Linked DNA regions of Variovorax paradoxus. The main gene of each other region encodes a partner of the protein of the gene in region 2 in a complex. Links are inferred from orthologs where the notes say so. Each region holds a gene or a part of one and is shown on either strand. Other genes may lie near its edges. The genes, in order: rpsG and tig.

Region 1 (9,266 bases), 3.6 Mb from region 2 along the record:
ACGTTGCCGGCGTAGTCTTCAGGCGTTTCGACTTCCACGGCCATCATCGGCTCCAGGATCACGGGGTTGGCCTTGCGGGCGCCTTCCTTGAAACCGAAGATCGCGGCCATCTTGAACGCCATTTCGTTCGAGTCCACATCGTGGTACGAACCGAAGTGCAGCGTGACCTTGACGTCCACGACGGGGTAGCCCGCCAGCACGCCTTGCGTCAGCGCTTCCACGACGCCCTTTTCCACCGCAGGGATGTATTCGCGAGGAACCACACCGCCCTTGATGGCGTCGACGAACTCGAAGCCCTTGCCGGCTTCCTGCGGCTCGATCTTCAGGATCACGTGGCCGTACTGGCCCTTGCCGCCCGACTGGCGAACGAACTTGCCTTCGGCATCTTCGACGGTCTTGCGGATCGTTTCGCGGTAGGCCACTTGCGGCTTGCCCACGTTGGCTTCCACGCCGAATTCGCGCTTCATGCGGTCCACGATGATTTCAAGGTGAAGCTCGCCCATGCCGGCGATGATGGTCTGGCCCGATTCTTCGTCGGTCTTCACGCGGAACGACGGATCTTCCTGCGCAAGACGCTGCAGGGCGATGCCCATCTTTTCCTGGTCGGCCTTGGTCTTGGGCTCGACGGCCTGCGAGATCACCGATTCCGGGAACACCATGCGCTCGAGCGTCACGACGGCTGCCGGGTCGCACAGGGTTTCGCCCGTGGTGACTTCCTTCAGGCCCACGCAGGCGGCGATGTCGCCGGCGCGGATTTCGCTGACTTCTTCGCGGTTGTTCGCATGCATCTGCACGATACGGCCGATGCGTTCCTTCTTGCCGCGCACCGGGTTGTAGACGCTGTCGCCCTTGCTCAGCACGCCCGAGTAGACGCGCACGAAGGTCAGTTGGCCCACGAACGGGTCGGTCATCAGCTTGAATGCGAGCGCCGAGAACTTCTCGCCGTCGTCAGCCTTGCGGGTGACGGGCGCCTCGTCTTCGTCGGTGCCGGTGACCGGAGGAATGTCGGTCGGAGCGGGCATGTATTCGACGACGGCGTCGAGCATGGCCTGCACGCCCTTGTTCTTGAAGGCCGAGCCGCACAGCATCGGCTGGATCTCGCCGGCGATGGTGCGCTGGCGGATGGCAGCCTTGATTTCCTCTTCGGTCAGCTCGTTGCCTTCGAGGTACTTGTTCATGAGCTCTTCGCTCGCTTCGGCAGCGGCTTCGACGAGCTTTTCGCGGTACTCGGCGCACACATCGGCCAGGTTGGCCGGGATGTCGCCGTAGGTGAACGTGATGCCCTTGTCTTCATCCCAGATGATCGCCTTCATCTTCACGAGGTCGACGATGCCTTGGAAGTGCTCTTCGGCACCGATCGGGATCTGGATCACGACGGGGTTGGCCTTCAGGCGGTCCACCATCATCTGACGCACACGCAGGAAGTCGGCGCCGGTGCGGTCCATCTTGTTGACGAACGCAAGACGCGGAACCTTGTACTTGTTGGCCTGACGCCAGACGGTTTCCGACTGGGGCTGCACGCCGCCGACGGCGTCGTACACCATGACAGCGCCGTCCAGCACGCGCATCGAGCGCTCGACTTCAATGGTGAAGTCCACGTGGCCGGGGGTGTCGATGATGTTGATGCGGTGTTCTTCGAACTTGCCAGCCATGCCCTTCCAGAAGCAGGTGGTGGCAGCCGAGGTGATCGTGATGCCGCGCTCTTGCTCTTGCTCCATCCAGTCCATCGTGGCGGCACCGTCGTGCACTTCACCGATCTTGTGATTCACACCGGTGTAGAACAGGATACGTTCGGTCGTCGTGGTCTTGCCAGCGTCGATGTGCGCGGAGATACCGATGTTGCGGTAGCGCTCGATGGGGGTCTTGCGGGACATGGTGTACTTTCGGGTTTAAATGCGTTGAGCGCTGGGCGTCGAGCACGGGCGATTTCGCCTGGCACTCGACCCCCAACGCTCAAGAGACGTGTGATTTTTAGAAGCGGAAGTGGCTGAATGCGCGGTTGGCTTCTGCCATGCGGTGCACTTCGTCGCGCTTCTTCATGGCGCCGCCACGGCCTTCCGTGGCTTCCATCAGTTCGTTGGCCAGACGCAGGGCCATCGACTTCTCACCGCGCTTGCGGGCAGCTTCCTTGATCCAGCGCATCGACAGGGCGAGGCGACGGACAGGACGGACTTCGACCGGCACCTGGTAGTTCGCACCACCGACGCGGCGCGACTTCACTTCGACCATCGGCTTCACGTTGTTGATGGCAACGGTGAACGCTTCGAGGGGGTCCTTGTCCGGGTTCTTCTTCTCGATGAAGTCGAGGGCACCGTAGATGATGCGCTCGGCAACAGCCTTCTTGCCGCCTTCCATGATCACGTTCATGAATTTGGACAGCTCGACATTGCCGTACTTGGGATCCGGCAGGATTTCACGTTTGGGGACTTCGCGACGACGTGGCATTTTTCTAACCTCTTTGCTTCAGTTGGCATCGTTTCCGATACCGCGAGAGCCAGTCAGGACTCTCACTTACTCGACCCGACATTGGGTCACTTCGCTCGACAAGCCCGCCAAGGCCATCGAACACCGCTTGTTTTCTTGACGACAGGAAGGCTTAAGCCTTCTTGGGACGCTTCGCGCCGTACTTGGAACGCGACTGCTTGCGGTCTTTCACGCCTTGCAGGTCGAGCGAACCGCGCACGATGTGGTAACGCACACCGGGCAAGTCCTTGACACGACCGCCGCGAACCAGCACGACGCTGTGTTCCTGCAGGTTGTGGCCTTCGCCGCCGATGTAGGAGATGACTTCGAAGCCATTGGTCAGACGGACCTTGGCAACTTTACGAAGCGCCGAGTTGGGCTTCTTGGGCGTCGTGGTGTAGACGCGGGTGCAGACACCGCGACGTTGCGGCGAGTTCTGCATGGCAGGGCTCTTCGAATTGATCTTTTCGACCGTTCGACCCTGACGCACCAGTTGATTGATGGTTGGCATGAATGAATTAGTCCCAAAACAACCCGGCCCTGGTTGCGAAACCGCCCTTGGTCGTGACTCAAGGAAGCCGGGAATAACGAAAACGTGAAACCCTTCGGAAAATTCCGAAAAGCCCACGAGTATAGCAGGCAGGCCTGAAATGGCAATGTCAGACGCTTGGAGCGCCCGCCATCGTCCGTTTCAAGGCCTCTTTTGCCCGCGTCTTACTTGATCCAGAGACGCACAGCGTCCCAGGCGCGGCCGAAGACGCCAGCCTGCTCGACCGGCTCCAGGGCCACCAGCGGCACGTCGGCCAGGGGCTGGTCGTCCAGCGTGACCTTGAGCGAGCCGACGGCCTGGTACTTGGTGAAGGGCGCGACCAGCGGATCGGGGCGCGACACCTGCGTCTTGATCTTGCTGGCGGAACCGGTCGGCACCGCGACCACGATGGCCTCGGGGCGGCCCAGCTTCAGCACGTTGGCCTTGCCCTTCCAGACGGCGGGCGTGGCGGCGGGCTGGCCGGCTTCGAACAGGCGCACGGCGTCGTAGGCCGTGTAACCCCAGTTCAGCAGCTTCTGCGACTCGTTGGCGCGCACAGCCTCGCTGCTGGCGCCCAGCACGATCGACAGCAGGCGGCGGCCGCCGGTGAGGTTCGGGAAGTCGCGCTTGGCGGTGGCGATCATGCAGTAGCCGGCGGCGTCGGTGTGGCCGGTCTTCAAGCCGTCGACGGTCGGGTCGCGGAACAGCAGCAGGTTGCGGTTGGTGTCGTTGGTCGACGGCGTGCCCGGGTAACGGTACTTCTTGATGGCGTAGTACTTGGCTTCTTCGGGGAAGTCGCGCACCAGGCGCGTGGCCAGGATGCTCAGGTCGCGCGCCGTGGTCGTGTGGCCGGGCGCCGTGAGGCCTTCGGGGTTCTTGTAGGTGGTGTTCTTCATGCCCAGCACCTTGGCCTGGGCGTTCATCATCTCGACGAAGTGCTCCACCGTGCCGCCCACGCCTTCGGCCAGCGCCACCGTGGCGTCGTTGCCCGACTGCACGATCACACCCTTGATGAGGTCTTCCACCGGCACCTGCATCTTGGGGTCGATGAACATGCGCGAGCCGGGCATCTTCCAGGCACGCGGGCTCACCGGCAGGGTCTGGGTCAGCGTGATCTTCTTGGCGCGCAGCGCGTCGAACGCGACGTACGCGGTCATCAGCTTGGTGAGCGAGGCCGGCTCGATGGGGCTGTCGATGTCCTTCTGCGCGAGGATCTGGTTCGCGGTCACGTCGAGCAGCAGGTAGCTGCGCGCGGCGATTTCAGGCGGGGCCGGCATCTGGGCGGCGGCGATCACGCCGACCGAGGCAGCAGCGGTCAGCACCAATGCGCGAAGCGCAGTGAAAAAACGATTCATGGAGAGTGTGGGAAGAGGCGAAAACAAGCCCGGAAGGCTTTCATGCGGTGCCCGCGCGCAGATGGCGGGCGACCAGGCTTTTGAGCAGCGGCAATTGTCCGTGAAAGAAATGGCCGCCCCCGGGAATTACCGTGACAGGGAGTGACTGGGGACGCGCCCAGTCCATCACGGCGGCGAGAGGCACGGTGTCGTCGGCTTCGCCATGGACCACCAGCGCGCGCTCGTGCGCGTCGGCCGGCAGCGTGGCCACCGAGAAGCGCGAGGCGGCCGTGCCCACCAGCACCAGTTGCCGCACGTCGCGTGCGGCCCAGAGTTTCTCGGCCGCACAGCTGGCCACGAAGGCGCCGAAGGAAAAGCCGGCAATCGCCAGCGGGCCTTCGGGGGCGAGCTGGCCGACGACATGCAGCATGTCCTCGAGCTCGCCGCGCCCTTCATCGTGAGCGCCTTCGCTGGCGCCGACGCCGCGGAAGTTGAAGCGCACGGCCGTCCATCCGCAGGACACGAAGGCACGCGCCAGGGTCTGCACGACCTTGTTGTCCATCGTGCCGCCGAACAGCGGGTGCGGATGCGCGATCACCGCGATGCCGCGCGCTTCGCCGGAAGGCACATCGCGCTGCACCTCGATCACGCCCGCGGCGCCCTGGAGGCTGATTTTTTCGGTCTGGGAGTTCATGGCGCTGGGGTTGGCTGGGCCGGCGATGCCGGCAACGTGCACGGTACGAGCACGGGGCCCGCAGGAAAGTTCAGCGGCCGACGTCGGGCGGCAACACCAGCCGCTCGACGACCTGGCCGTTCTTCAGGTGCGACTCGACGATCTCGTCGATGTCTTCCGCGTCCACGAAGGTGTACCAGACGGCCTCGGGATAGACCACCGCCACGGGCCCGCCCGCGCAGCGGTCGAGACAGCCGGCCTTGTTGACGCGCACCTTGCCGGGCCCGGCGAGCCCCTGTTCTTTCACCTTGGCCTTGCAGCGGTCGAAGCCCTCCTGCGCGTTGTGCAGGGCGCAGGAGTCCTCGCCGTTCTTGCGTTCGTTCAGGCAGAAGAAGATGTGGCGGCCGTAGTAGCCGGGCGGCGCGGCGGGAGTGGTGCTGGGCATCGATCGATTTTATGAGCGTGCTCAGGACGCAGGCGATGCAGGACGGCGGCGGCGCGACAGTGCGGCCAGCACATACACCAGCACCGCGAAGGGCCAGCACCAGCCCAGCCACTGGGCCAGGCCATGGAAACGGATGAAGCGGCCCTGCTCCCAGGTGGCCAGGGTCTGCGCAAAGTAGGCGCTCTCGGGCGCCTGGTTCAGAAGGCTCAGCTGAAGCACGAGCCCCATGAGCAGCAGCGCGCCACACAAGCGGCGCGGCGCGAACAGCAGCAGCACGCCTGCGAACACCGCCGCGGCCAGCCCGATCTGCACCGGCAGCTCGAGCCACGCCCACGCATGCTCGGGACCGTAGCTCATGGCCGCCGACAAGGCCGAGGCCGCCATGCCTGCAAGCAGGATCAGCGGCAGCAGCACCGCGCGCTGCACCACGGTGCGTGCCACCAGATAGCCCAGCAGGCACGGCACCAGCGCCCCGAGCATCACGCACAGCAACTCCACGGCCGGCACCAGCGGCTCCAGTTCGAACTGGCGCACGGGCAGCCAGTCGATGAAGGGCGTGTCGAGCAGCCACTCGGAAATCGTCGCCTCCAGCCGCTCGAAGACCTGGCCGAGGCCGAAGGTGACGGCGGCAGGAAACAGCAGGGCAAAGGGCCAGAGCGCCAGCAGCACGAGCCCGCCGCGCGCGTCCTCGACGAACCACTGCGAGCGCGCGCGACCCCAGTGGGCGACCGCGCCCAGCCGCTCCAGCGCCGCGGCCAGCACGGCGCCGAGCACCGTCCCGGCGGTGTTCAGCCCCAGGTCGACATTGGAAGGAATGCGCGCCGGCAGATAGCTTTGCAGCGTCTCCATGGCAAAGGCGATCGCCGCGCCCGCCACGGTGGCGCGCAACAACCCACGCCACACACTGGGACTGCTGCCCGTGCGCAGCACGCTCAGCGCGCACAGGAATCCGAAGGGCACGTAGCCCGCCACGTTCACCCCGAAGTCGAAACCCGTCCAGTACTTGGGCCAGGGCGCCGACAGGTAGGCCCAGGGCGCGATCCCCTGGTCACGCCAGTCGGCAAACGGGTACAGGCTGGCATAGACGATCAGCGCCGCATACGCCAGCGCCAGGGGGAACGCGGCAGACTTGTGCGGCATGTCTACCGTCGACACGGCATCAGAAAGGCTTCACCACCACCAGGATCACGATGCCCAGCAGCAGCAGCACGGGCAGCTCGTTGAACCAGCGGTACCAGCGGTCGCTGCGGCGGTTGCCGCCTGCAGCGAAGCGGCGCAGCAGCACGCCGCAGCCGTGGTGATAGCCGATGGCCACCAGCACCAACGCCAATTTGGCGTGCATCCAGCCGTTGCCCGGGCCGCGACCGATGCCGTAGCCCAGCCAGAGCCAGGCACCGAACACCAGCGCCGGCACCGCCAGGAAGGTCGTGAATCGCAGCAGCTTGCGCGCCATCAGCAGCAGGCGTTCGCGCTCCGCGACCGACTCGGGCGGCACCATCGCCAGGTTGACGAAGATCCGCGGCAGATAGAACAGTCCGGCAAACCAGCTGGCAATGAAAACAATGTGAAGAGATTTGACCCAGAGCATGGCGGCAGTTTAGTGGTGGCTGCACACTGACCCCTTTTGGGGCTCTTTGCCAAGGTTTCGGGCAAAAAAAAAGCCCGACGTCTTCACGTCGGGCTGGGAAGCCCTTTTGCTGTCACACATCAAGGCACCCGCTCAGGGAGGAAAAGCGGGGAGCGGCAAGCCGCCCGCTTCAGAATTTAACAAAGACGAAACAAGGTTTCAAGCGATTGAGGCAGTTTCTTTGACTTTTACAACAAAAATCTAGAACTTAAGTTCTACTAATTTCCGTAGTTGTCAGACAACTTGCTTCTAACCCTCCTGAGGCGCCGTCCGAGGCTTCAGGCACAATTTTAGATATATGACGTCATCATTTTCCCCGCTCGCCATGTTCCCCGCCGGCCGCCCGCGACGGCTGCGCCGCGACGCCTTCACCCGCAACCTGGTGCGCGAGCATGCGCTGACGACGAACGACCTGATCTACCCGGTGTTCGTGCAGGAAGGCGAAAAGCGCCGCGACGCCGTGGCCTCGATGCCCGGCGTGGAGCGCCTGAGCCTCGATCTGCTGCTGCCCGTGGCCGAGCAGTGCGTGCAGGCCGGCATTCCGGTGATGGCGCTGTTCCCGGTGATCGATGCCAGCCTCAAGACGCCCGCGGGCGACGAGGCCTTCAACCCCGACGGGCTGATTCCCCGCGTGGTGGCTGCGCTCAAGGCGCGCTTTCCCGAGCTGGGCATCATGACCGACGTGGCGCTCGACCCCTACACCAGCCACGGCCAGGACGGCCTGCTCGACGACACCGGCTACATCCTCAACGACGCCACCGTTGAAGTGCTGGTGAAGCAGGCACTCACACAATCGCAAGCTGGCGTCGATATTGTGGCCCCGAGCGACATGATGGACGGCCGCATCGGCGCGATCCGCACCGCGCTCGAAGCCCGCGGCGACGTGCACACGCGCATCATGGCCTACAGCGCCAAGTACGCCAGCGCCTTCTACGGCCCGTTCCGCGACGCCGTCGGCTCGTCCGCCACGCTCGGCAAGAGCAACAAGAAGGTCTACCAGATGGACCCCGGCAACAGCGACGAGGCCCTGCGAGAGGTCGCCATCGACATCGCCGAAGGCGCCGACATGGTCATGGTGAAGCCCGGCATGCCCTACCTGGACATCGTGCGCCGCGTGAAGGACGAGTTCCACGTGCCCACCTTCGCCTACCAGGTGAGCGGCGAGTACGCCATGCTGAAGGCGGCCGCCCAGAACGGCTGGCTCGACCACGACGCCGTGGTGCTCGAAAGCCTGCTGGCCTTCAAGCGCGCCGGCGCCGATGGCGTGCTGACCTACTTCGCGCTTGACGCCGCCCGGTTGCTACAAAAATAATAGCTATCGCGGCATGCCTGCCGCACCTCCACGGCACTTCTGGCGTGGAAGAAGAACCACCAGGGGCGAGTGTCCATGCGCATCTTCGAAATCAGCCGCTCGCAGGTCAGCGAGCACGCCTCGCTGGCGCCGCTGGCCGTGCCGGGCGCCTGCAGCGCCGCCAGCTACCTCTGGATTTCGCTGACGCGCGACGAATTCCGCGCCGCCCAGCCCGAGGTGCAGCAGATCCTGCAGACGCTGTGCCAGACCCAGCTCGTCGACCTGCACGTGGCCGACCTGCTCAACGACCAGCTGCCCTCGCACTACGACTACACCTCGCAGTACGACGTGCTGGTGTTCCGCCGCCTGGCCACGGGCAACGGCGCTGAAACCCCAAACACCAGCGAGCCGTCGGTGCCGCAGCGCCCGTCGCGCGGCGGCCCGCCGGTGCTGCGCCGCATCGACACGCGCCCGGTTGGCTTCGCGGTATTCGACCGCGTGCTGCTCTCGGTCCACCCCGAAGACGGCACCGTGCGCGACGCTTTCGCCGCCCGGCTGCTGGCGGCCGCTTCGCCCGACGACCGCGGCACGCCCGCGCTCGACGTGCGCGCCACCTCGGCCCGCCTGCCGACCAGCCCGGCCGACCTGATGCTGCGCATCGTCAACCTGATCGTCGACGGCTACCTCGACATGCGCCGCGAACTCACGAAGCAGCTCGACCACTGGCAGACCGAACTCATCGACCCGCGCAGCCGCTTCACCAACTGGAGCGCGCTCATGGAGGCACGCCAGTCGCTGCACCGCCTCGACGAGATCTGCGAAGACCAGCGCGCCGCCATGCAGGACTGGATCGATTCGCTCGAAACACTGCCCACCCCGCAAGGCGAGGTGGCGCAGCGCGAGC
Region 2 (9,135 bases):
AAGTTCAGCACCGTGACGCTGCGCTATGACGGCGAGCGCTACAAGGTGCCGAAGTCGCTGCAGCAGATGCCCTGACGGGCTACGACGCGGCGGGCTTTTCGCGCAGCGCTGCGGCCCGACCTCGCGCCATATCGATCGGCAGCAACAGCACGAGCCCGGCCACGAACAGCACCGCGGTCGAGAGGATCGCGATGCGTTGGTTGCCGCCGGTGGCCCAGGTGATGGCACCGAAGCTCAGCGGGCCGATGATGCTGGCCAGTCGCGTGGCGAAGGTCCAGAGCCCGAAGAACTCGGCAAGCTGCTGCGGCGGCGCGAGGTAGCCCGTCATCGCGCGGCCGGCAGATTGGCTCGAGCCCATCGCCAGCCCCGCGATGGCGGCGGCCCACCAGAAGCCGCCCTTGGTCGTGACCCATGCGGCGATCACGCAGACCGCGATCCACGCGAGCAGCGTCGCGGCCAGCGACAGCTTGTGGCCGACGCGGTCCTGCACGTAGCCGAAGGCGAAGGCGCCGAGCGCGGCCGCCAGGTTGAGCACGAAGATCAGCACCATCGTCTCGCTCGCGACGAAGCCGATCACCTGCTCTGCGTAGATCGCCGCCAGCGTGATCGCCACCGCCACGCCGCCCTGGTAGCAGACGGTGCAGACCAGCAGCCACATGAAGTCGCGGTAGGCGCGGGCCTGCTGGAACGTGGCGCGCAGCTGCTGCCACGCGCTGTTCTGGCCGCAGCTGGCCTGCGGCGCAGCGCGCTCGGGCAGCAGCGCAAACGTCGCGCAGGCGGCAGCGCCGTAGAGGGCCGCCGTGATCAGCATCGTGACCGGCACGAAATGGGCCGCCGGTAGCCCGCGGGCCTGCGACCACAGCACGTAGGCCAGGCACAGCCCCAGCGCCAGCATGCCGCCGACATAGCCAAAGGCCCAGCCCCAGCCGCTCACCTTGCCCATGCCTTCGGCTGTCGCCAGCTCAGGCAGGAAGGCGCCGGTCAGCGACTCGCCGTAGGAATAAAACGCATTGGAGACGATCACCAGCGCCATCGCGAGCGCAACGCCCATCGCGCCGCCCGCAAAGCCCGGCGTGAGCGCGAGCGCCGCGGTGGCGAACACGCAACCTGTGGTCGTCATGACCAGCACGCGCTTCTTGGCACCATGCAGGTCGGCCCAGGCGCCGATGGCGGGCATCGTGAGCATCACGATGGCGTACGAGGTGCTGAGGGCCGCGGTCCACGCGAAGGTGGCCCATGGCGCGCCCTTGGCGATGCCGCCGACGAAGTAGGCGGCGAACACCGCCGTGATCACGACCGTGGTGTAGCCCGAGTTCGCGAAGTCGTACATCGCCCAGCCGAACACCTCGCGCTTGCGCACGCCGGGGCGCAACGCGGAGGCTGGGAACAGGGCCATGCGGCCTTGGGACCGGGCGGAGAAGTGAGCGGGTTAGTGCAAGTGGCGCGGACGACGGCCACCGCCGTGACCACCACCGCCGCTGCCGCCGCCAGCGCCACCGGCACCGCGCGGACGCTTGCCGATTTCGAGCGAGTTCACGAGTGCGTCGAAACGGTCGCTGAAGAGGCGATCGATTTCGGAGACCACGCCACCCAGCTCGGCGCCGTCGAAGTGGCGTTCCATGAGGTTGACCACGTCTTCGACCAGCAGGTCGCGCTGCACCTGCATGATCGCGGCCGGATTGGGGCCCACGAACAGCATCAGGAAGTCGTCGCGCGACTCTTCGTCGGGGTCACCCTCTTCTTCGTCGAAATCGGTGTCGTAGAAGGTGACTTCAATCGCGGCGCCGCGCTCGGAGAGTTCGTTCAGGGCCATGCACATCTCGTCGAGCGCCTGGCGGAAGTCTTCATCGCCCGGCACGGTCCAGCAGATCTGCAGCGTGTGGTCTTTTTGCTCGAAGCGGATGCCCGGCTCTTCTTCGTAGGTGCTGGTGGCACCGTCGGCCAGCGATTTGGCGCCCGCGTATTTCCAGAGCGGCTTCAGCGCCTCCTGGATTTGCTCGAAGCTCGCGTCCGCGCGCAACGGCACATCGCCGTGCACATGGATCTCAAATGGAGCGTTGTAGCGAGGCATCAAATACTCCCTTGTAAATATGGTGGTACCCGGAACGGGGGTCGAACCCGTATGCCCCGATCAAGGAAGCGGCGGATTTTAAGTCCGATGTGTCTACCAATTTCACCATCCGGGCCACAGGTTGAACATCGACGATACCCCAAATGAAACAAGCCCCGGCAACGTCGGTTGGCGGGGCTTGCGTATCGGAGCCGATCGGTCTTGATGAGAGGGTGGAGGCGCGACCCGGAGTCGAACCGGGCTACACGGATTTGCAATCCGTTGCATAACCGCTTTGCTATCGCGCCACGCTGAATAACGAAATCGAACTGCGAAAAAAAGGGAAGCTGGTTGCTTCCCTTTTTCAAAAACTGGAGCGGGAAAAGAGTCTCGAACTCTCGACCTCAACCTTGGCAAGGTTGCGCTCTACCAACTGAGCTATTCCCGCGTTTCGAGCCTCAAATTATATACCAGTTTTTCGAGGCTTCACAAGTTCTGCAATCAATCGATCAATGCTTGACCGAGCCTTCGGAAGCCGGTGCCCCAGCACGCTGCTTGGCCAGTTCGGCCACCGCAGCAGCCGATGCGGCCACCTCTTCGTCGGACAGCGGCTCGGGCATCTTCTCGAGTGCGATCTCGAGCACCTTGTCGATCCACTTCACCGGGACGATCTCGAGGCCGTTCTTCACGTTCTCGGGAATGTCCTGCAGGTCCTTGGCGTTCTCTTCGGGAATCAGCACGGTCTTGATGCCACCGCGCAGGGCGGCCAGCAGCTTTTCCTTCAGGCCGCCGATGGCCGTGACTTCGCCGCGCAGCGTGATCTCGCCGGTCATCGCGACGTCGGCACGCACCGGGATGCCCGTGAGCGCCGACACGAAGGCCGTCGTCATCGCTGCACCCGCGCTCGGTCCGTCCTTCGGCGTGGCGCCATCGGGCACGTGGATGTGGATGTCGCGCTTCTCGAACACCTCGTCCTTGATGCCCAGGCGGCGCGAGCGGCTGCGCACCACGGTGCGCGCGGCCTCGACCGATTCCTTCATCACGTCGCCGAGCGAACCCGTGCGGCTGATCACGCCCTTGCCTGGCATGGTGACCGCCTCGATCGTCAGCAGGTCGCCGCCGACCTCGGTCCACGCAAGGCCGACCACCTGGCCGACCTGGTTCTGCTTCTCGGCCAGGCCGAAGCTGTACTTGCGCACGCCGAGGAACTCGTTGAGGTTCTCGCCGTCGACCGTGACCTTGGGCGTCAGTTGCTTGAGCAGCAGGCCCTTTACCACCTTGCGGCAGATCTTGGACAGCTCGCGCTCCAGCGAACGCACGCCGGCTTCCCGCGTGTAGTAGCGCACGATGTCGCGCACGGCGGATTCGGTGACGGCCAGCTCGTCGTCCTTCACGCCGTTGTTCTTCAGCTGCTTGGGCAGCAGGTACTTGATCGCGATGTTGGTCTTCTCGTCCTCGGTGTAGCCCGACAGACGAATGACTTCCATGCGGTCCAGCAGTGCGGGCGGGATGTTCATCGAGTTCGAAGTGGCGACGAACATGACGTCGCTCAGGTCGAAGTCGACTTCCACGTAGTGGTCGCCGAAGGTGTGGTTCTGCTCGGGGTCGAGCACCTCGAGCAGCGCGCTCGACGGGTCGCCCCGGAAGTCCGTGCCCAGCTTGTCGATTTCGTCGAGCAGGAACAGCGGATTGCGCGTGCCGATCTTGCTCAAGCCCTGCAGCACCTTGCCCGGCAGTGCGCCGATGTAGGTGCGGCGGTGGCCGCGAATTTCAGCTTCGTCGCGCATGCCGCCCAGCGCCATGCGCGTGTACTTGCGGCCGGTCGCCTTCGCGATCGACTGCCCCAGCGAGGTCTTGCCGACACCCGGCGGGCCCACGAGGCACAGGATGGGTGCCTTCACCTTGTCGACGCGTTGCTGCACCGCAAGATATTCAAGGATGCGGTCCTTGACCTTCTCGAGGCCGTAGTGGTCGGCGTTGAGCACGGCCTCGGCATTGGCCAGGTCGTGCTTGATCTTGGTCTTCTTGCTCCACGGCAAGGCGATGAGCACGTCGATGTAGTTGCGCACCACGGTGGCTTCGGCCGACATGGGCGACATGAGCTTGAGCTTCTTGAGCTCGCCCTCGGCCTTCTTCAGGCCTTCCTTGGACATCTTGGCGAGCTTGATCTTCTTCTCGATCTCCTCGATGTCCGCCCCCTCTTCGCCTTCGCCGAGCTCCTTCTGGATGGCCTTCACCTGCTCGTTGAGGTAGAAGTCGCGCTGATTCTTCTCCATCTGGCGCTTCACGCGGCCACGGATCTTCTTGTCGACATTGAGGATGTCGACCTCGCGTTCGAGCTGGCCGAACAGGTTTTCCAGGCGCGCCTTGACGTCGTCGAGGTCGAGCACGGCCTGCTTGTTGTCGAGCTTGAGCGGCAGGTGGGCGGCGATGGTGTCGGCCAGGCGGCCGGCGTCGTCGATGCTCGAGATCGAGGTCAGGATCTCGGGCGGAATCTTCTTGTTCAGTTTGACGTACTGGTCGAACTGCTGCATCACCGCGCGGCGCAGCGCCTCGACCTCGGTGCCCTTCTCGCCGCCTTCGAGCGCCTCGACGGGCGTCACGTTGGCCGAGAAATGGGTTTCGCCGTCATCGATGCGGTTCACGCGGGCGCGCTGCTGGCCTTCGACCAGCACCTTCACGGTGCCGTCGGGCAGCTTGAGCATCTGCAGGATGGTCGAGACGCAGCCGACCTCGAACATGTCCTCGACCGAGGGCTCGTCCTTGGCGGCGGCCTTCTGGGCCACCAGCATGATGCGGCGCTCGGCTTCCATCGCCAGCTCGAGCGCCTTGATGCTCTTCGGGCGACCCACGAAGAGCGGGATCACCATGTGGGGAAACACCACGACGTCGCGCAGCGGCAGCAGCGGCAGGTCGAGGGCTTCGGGGGGCAATGGGGTATGACCAGACATGAGCGTCCTTGTCCTTTAGGCCTTTTTCGCCGTTTCGCGGTACACGAGCAGCGGGGGCTTGTTTTCGTCGATGGTCGATTCCTCGACCACCACCTTGTCGACATTGGTCGCGTTCGGCAATTCGAACATGGTGTCGATCAGCGACTGTTCAAGGATCGAGCGCAGGCCGCGCGCACCGGTCTTGCGGGCCAGCGCCTTGCGTGCGATCGCCTTGAGCGCCGCGGGACGGATTTCGAGGTCCACGCCTTCCATCTGCAGCAGCTTGGTGAACTGCTTCACGACCGCATTCTTGGGCTCGGTCAAGATCTGCACCAGCGCGTCTTCGCTCAGCTCGGCCAGCGAGGCGACCACGGGCATGCGGCCCACGAGTTCGGGGATCAGGCCGAACTTGATCAGGTCTTCGGGCTCGACTTCGCGGAACACCTCGGTGATGCTGCGCTGGGCCTTGCTCTTGACCGCGGCACCGAAGCCGATACCCGAGGCCTCGGTGCGGTTTTCGATGACCTTCTCGAGGCCCGAAAAGGCCCCGCCGCAGATGAACAGGATGTTGGTCGTGTCGATCTGCAGGAAGTCTTGGTTGGGGTGCTTGCGCCCGCCCTGGGGCGGCACGCTGGCCATGGTGCCTTCGATGAGCTTCAGCAGTGCCTGCTGCACGCCCTCGCCCGACACGTCGCGCGTGATCGAGGGGTTGTCTGACTTGCGCGAGATCTTGTCGATTTCGTCGATGTAGACGATGCCGCGCTGGGCGCGCTCGACCTCGTAGTTGCAGCTTTGCAGCAGCTTCTGGATGATGTTCTCGACGTCCTCGCCCACGTAGCCGGCTTCCGTCAGCGTGGTGGCGTCGGCCATCACGAAGGGCACGTCGAGCATGCGCGCGAGCGTTTGCGCGAGGAGCGTCTTGCCCGAACCCGTGGGGCCGATCAGCAGGATGTTGCTCTTGCTGAGCTCGACCTCGTCGCCCTTGGTGTTCTTTTCCTTGTGGCGCAGGCGCTTGTAGTGGTTGTAGACCGCCACCGACAGCATGCGCTTGGCCGGCTCCTGGCCGATCACGTAGTTGTCGAGGTTGGTCTTGATCTCCAGCGGCGTGGGCAGGTCGCTGCGCGCGTCGCGCGCTTCCTCACCGGCCGGCAGCTCGTCGCGGATGATCTCGTTGCACAGGTCGATGCATTCGTCGCAGATGAAGACCGAAGGGCCCGCGATCAGCTTCTTGACCTCATGCTGGCTCTTGCCGCAGAACGAGCAATAAAGCGTTTTTTCGCTGGAGGTGCCTTTTTTTTCGGCCATGGACTTTTGCCTCGTGACAGGGTATGGACAATGATAACTAAACAAAAACGGCGTTTCCCGTGTGGAAAACGCCGTTTTTGCCTTTTGGGCGCCCGAGGCGCCGGGCGGCTTTAACCGCGCTGGGCGACGACCTGGTCGACCAGGCCGTAATCCTTGGCCTCGTCGGCCGTGAGGAAATAGTCGCGTTCGGTGTCCGACTTGACCTTTTCCAGCGGCTGGCCGGTGCGCTCAGCCAGGATGCGGTTCATCTGGTCCTTGGTGCGCAGGATGTCGCGCGCATGGATTTCGATGTCGGTGGCCTGGCCGCGTGCGCCGCCGAGCACCTGGTGGATCATGATCTTCGAATTGGGCAGCGAGAAACGCTTGCCCTTCTCGCCGGCTGCCAGCAGGAAGGCGCCCATGCTGGCCGCGAAGCCCAGGCACATGGTCGACACCGACGGCTTGATGAACTGCATGGTGTCGTAGATCGCCATGCCGGCGCTCACGCTGCCGCCCGGGGAGTTGATGTAGAACGAAATGTCCTTGTCCGGGTTCTCGCTCTCGAGGAACAGCAGCTGGGCCACCACGAGGTTGGCGGTCTGGTCGTTGACCTCGCCCACCAGGAAGATGATGCGCTCCTTGAGGAGACGCGAGTAGATGTCATACGACCGCTCGCCGCGGCCCGACTGCTCGACGACCATCGGGATCATGCCGAGGCCTTGAATTTCCTGTGCGCTCATGAATTTGCTCTCCGGAAAATGGATTCGTTCGCTCTGATTGAACTGTACGCCTGAGTGAAATGGGGCTCGTGCCGCAAAGCACAAGCCCCATCGGCGTTGCTGCATGCAGCGACGGAAACCAGCTTACTGCTGCTGCGCCATCAGTTCGTCGAACGACACCGACTTTTCGTTGACCTTGGCCTTGCCGAGCACGAAGTCGGTCACGTTGTTTTCGATGACCACGGCTTCGACTTCCGCCAGGCGGTTGTTGTCGCTGAAGTACCAACGCACGACGTCTTGCGGCTTCTCGTAGCTGGCGGCCAGCTCGTCGATGTGGGCCTTGATCTGCTCGGGCTTGGCCTGCAGTTCGTTGGCACGCACCAGCTCGGCGACCACCAGGCCCAGGCGCACGCGGCGCTCGGCTTGCGGGCGGAACACTTCTTCGGGGATCGGCGCCTTGTCGGCGTCCTTGATACCGCGCTGCTTGAGCTCGGCGCGGGCGCCTTCGATCATGCGGGCGACTTCCGACTGCACGCTGGCGTTCGGCAGGTCGAGCTCGGCGTTGGCCACCAGGGCGTCCATCACGGCGTTCTTGTTGCGGGCCAGCAGGCGGAACTTCACTTCGCGCTCGAGGTTGCGCTTGATGTCGGCGCGCAGGCCTTCCACGGTGGCTTCGGCGATGCCGAGCGACTTGGCCAGCTGTTCGTTGACTTCGGGCAGGTGCGACGCTTCGATCTTCTTCACGGTGACCATGAAGTCGGCTTGCTTGCCGGCCACGTCCTTGCCGTGGTAGTCGGCCGGGAACGACAGCGGGAAGGTGCGGCTGTCGCCGGACTTCATGCCGCGCACGGCGTCTTCGAATTCCTTGAGCATCTGGCCTTCGCCGACGACGAACTGGAAGTCTTCGGCCTTGCCGCCCTGGAAGGGCTCGCCGTCGATCTTGCCTTCGAAGTCGACCGTCACGCGGTCGTTGTCTTCGGCCACGGCGTCTTGGGCGCGCTGGGCGAAGGTACGGCGCTGCTTGCGCAGGATGTCCAGGGTCTTGTCGATGGCTTCGTCGCCGACTTCGGCCGACAGCTTCTCGACTTCAGCGCCCGACAGGTCGTTGATCTTGACTTCGGGGAACACTTCGAAGACCGCGTCGAAGGCGAGCTGGCCTTCGGGCGACTCTTCCTTCTCGGTGATGCGGGGCTGGCCGGCGACGCGCAGCTTGGCTTCGTTCGCGGCTTGCGAGAAGGCCTCACCGACCTTGTCGTTCATGACTTCGTAGTGCACCGAGTAGCCGTAGCGCTGGGCCACGACGTTCATCGGCACCTTGCCGGGACGGAAGCCGTCCATCTTGACGGTGCGCGCGAGCTTCTTGAGGCGCGAATCGACTTCGTTCTGGATGGTGCCGACCGGCAGGGTCAGCGTGATCTTGCGTTCGAGCTTCTCGAGAGTTTCAACGTTCACGGTCATGGTGTCTTCCTTGTGAGGGGTGTGGCTGGTGCGCGGGGCCGGACTCGAACCGGCACGTTCTTGCGAACGTCAGGACCTAAACCTGGTGCGTCTACCAATTTCGCCACCCGCGCGATGCCAAATTTCAGGTGAATGCAAAGGCGGACGGCCTCGGCGCTGCGGAAAAACCGCTGGCCCAAGACCGTCCGCCTGAAATCGGTCAACCGCGCATTTTAAACGCAAGAATGGGGGCCTTCCGGCTTCCCCCTTTCGGGGATTTCACCCACTCTCGCGCAAGGGATACGGACCGCGCGAAAACGGCCCGTGGAAAGCGCTTTTTCAGGCCGCTTGCGGCTCCCGCTTGATGCGGAAGGCCGCGGCATACATCGCCGGCAGCGCCAGCAGCGTCAGCACGGTGGCAACAATCAGCCCGCCCATGATGGCCACGGCCATCGGCCCCCAGAACACGCTGCGCGACAGCGGAATCATTGCCAGCACAGCCGCCGCGGCGGTCAGCACGATGGGGCGCAAGCGCCGCACGGCCGATTCGACGATCGCATCCCAGGCCGGCACGCCGGCCGCCCGATCGCTCTCGATCTGGTCGATCAGGATCACGGCGTTGCGCTGGATCATGCCCATCAGCGCGATCACGCCGAGCAGCGCGACGAAGCCGAAAGGCCGGTTCAGCAGCAGCAGCGCGGCGGCCACGCCGGCG

Evidence for each region.
Region 1: the proteins of tig (region 2) and rpsG are in contact, whole or in part, in a crystal structure (PDB 3GTY), measured with the Thermotoga maritima proteins. The link is inferred for Variovorax paradoxus from one-to-one orthologs. Residues at the interface, in WP_004081061.1 of Thermotoga maritima: Glu122, Val124, Val129, Leu130, Tyr133, Glu188, Gly259, Ile262, Tyr263, Glu266, Ser270, Glu273, Gln274, Glu277, Arg308, Gln311, Ile312, Ser315, Tyr316, Glu325, Arg329, Arg336, Leu363, Phe366, Trp367, Arg373, Leu377, Arg381, Leu384, Glu387; in WP_004081843.1 of Thermotoga maritima: Lys34, Lys52, Lys55, Glu59, Arg62, Gln63, Glu66, Asn67, Lys69, Val71, Arg95, Ala109, Lys110, Lys111, Gly112, Arg113, Pro114, Glu117, Glu121, Ile124, Ala125, Tyr127, Asn128, Asn129, Thr130, Gly131, Lys135, Asp139, Arg142, Met143.

What each region holds. Positions count from the first base shown.
Region 1 is NZ_CP045644.1:2,083,405-2,092,670, reverse strand. Bases 709-3,690 are described here. They hold rpsG (30S ribosomal protein S7), read right to left. Parts: upstream 2,446-3,690; coding sequence 1,972-2,445; downstream 709-1,971. Other genes in these bases: GFK26_RS09530 (D-alanyl-D-alanine carboxypeptidase family protein), read right to left, coding at 3,178-3,690; rpsL (30S ribosomal protein S12), read right to left, coding at 2,597-2,974; fusA (elongation factor G), read right to left, coding at 709-1,874. In the rest of the region: more of fusA, read right to left, coding at 1-708; more of GFK26_RS09530, read right to left, coding at 3,691-4,347; GFK26_RS09525 (alpha/beta hydrolase), read right to left, coding at 4,388-5,020; GFK26_RS09520 ((2Fe-2S) ferredoxin domain-containing protein), read right to left, coding at 5,091-5,444; GFK26_RS09515 (VanZ family protein), read right to left, coding at 5,466-6,584; GFK26_RS09510 (CopD family protein), read right to left, coding at 6,604-7,032; hemB (porphobilinogen synthase), read left to right, coding at 7,397-8,383; GFK26_RS09500 (magnesium transporter CorA family protein), read left to right, coding at 8,459-9,266.
Region 2 is NZ_CP045644.1:5,642,328-5,651,462, forward strand. What follows is about bases 6,285-9,135. They hold tig (trigger factor), read right to left. Parts: upstream 8,442-9,135; coding sequence 7,128-8,441; downstream 6,285-7,127. Other genes in these bases: clpX (ATP-dependent Clp protease ATP-binding subunit ClpX), read right to left, coding at 6,285-6,285; clpP (ATP-dependent Clp endopeptidase proteolytic subunit ClpP), read right to left, coding at 6,396-7,004; GFK26_RS26095 (efflux RND transporter permease subunit), read right to left, coding at 8,760-9,135. In the rest of the region: GFK26_RS26040 (hypothetical protein), read left to right, coding at 1-75; GFK26_RS26045 (MFS transporter), read right to left, coding at 80-1,396; GFK26_RS26050 (DUF6806 family protein), read right to left, coding at 1,430-2,071; lon (endopeptidase La), read right to left, coding at 2,560-5,001; more of clpX, read right to left, coding at 5,017-6,284. UniProt on the Bacillus subtilis protein: Involved in protein export. Acts as a chaperone by maintaining the newly synthesized protein in an open conformation. Functions as a peptidyl-prolyl cis-trans isomerase.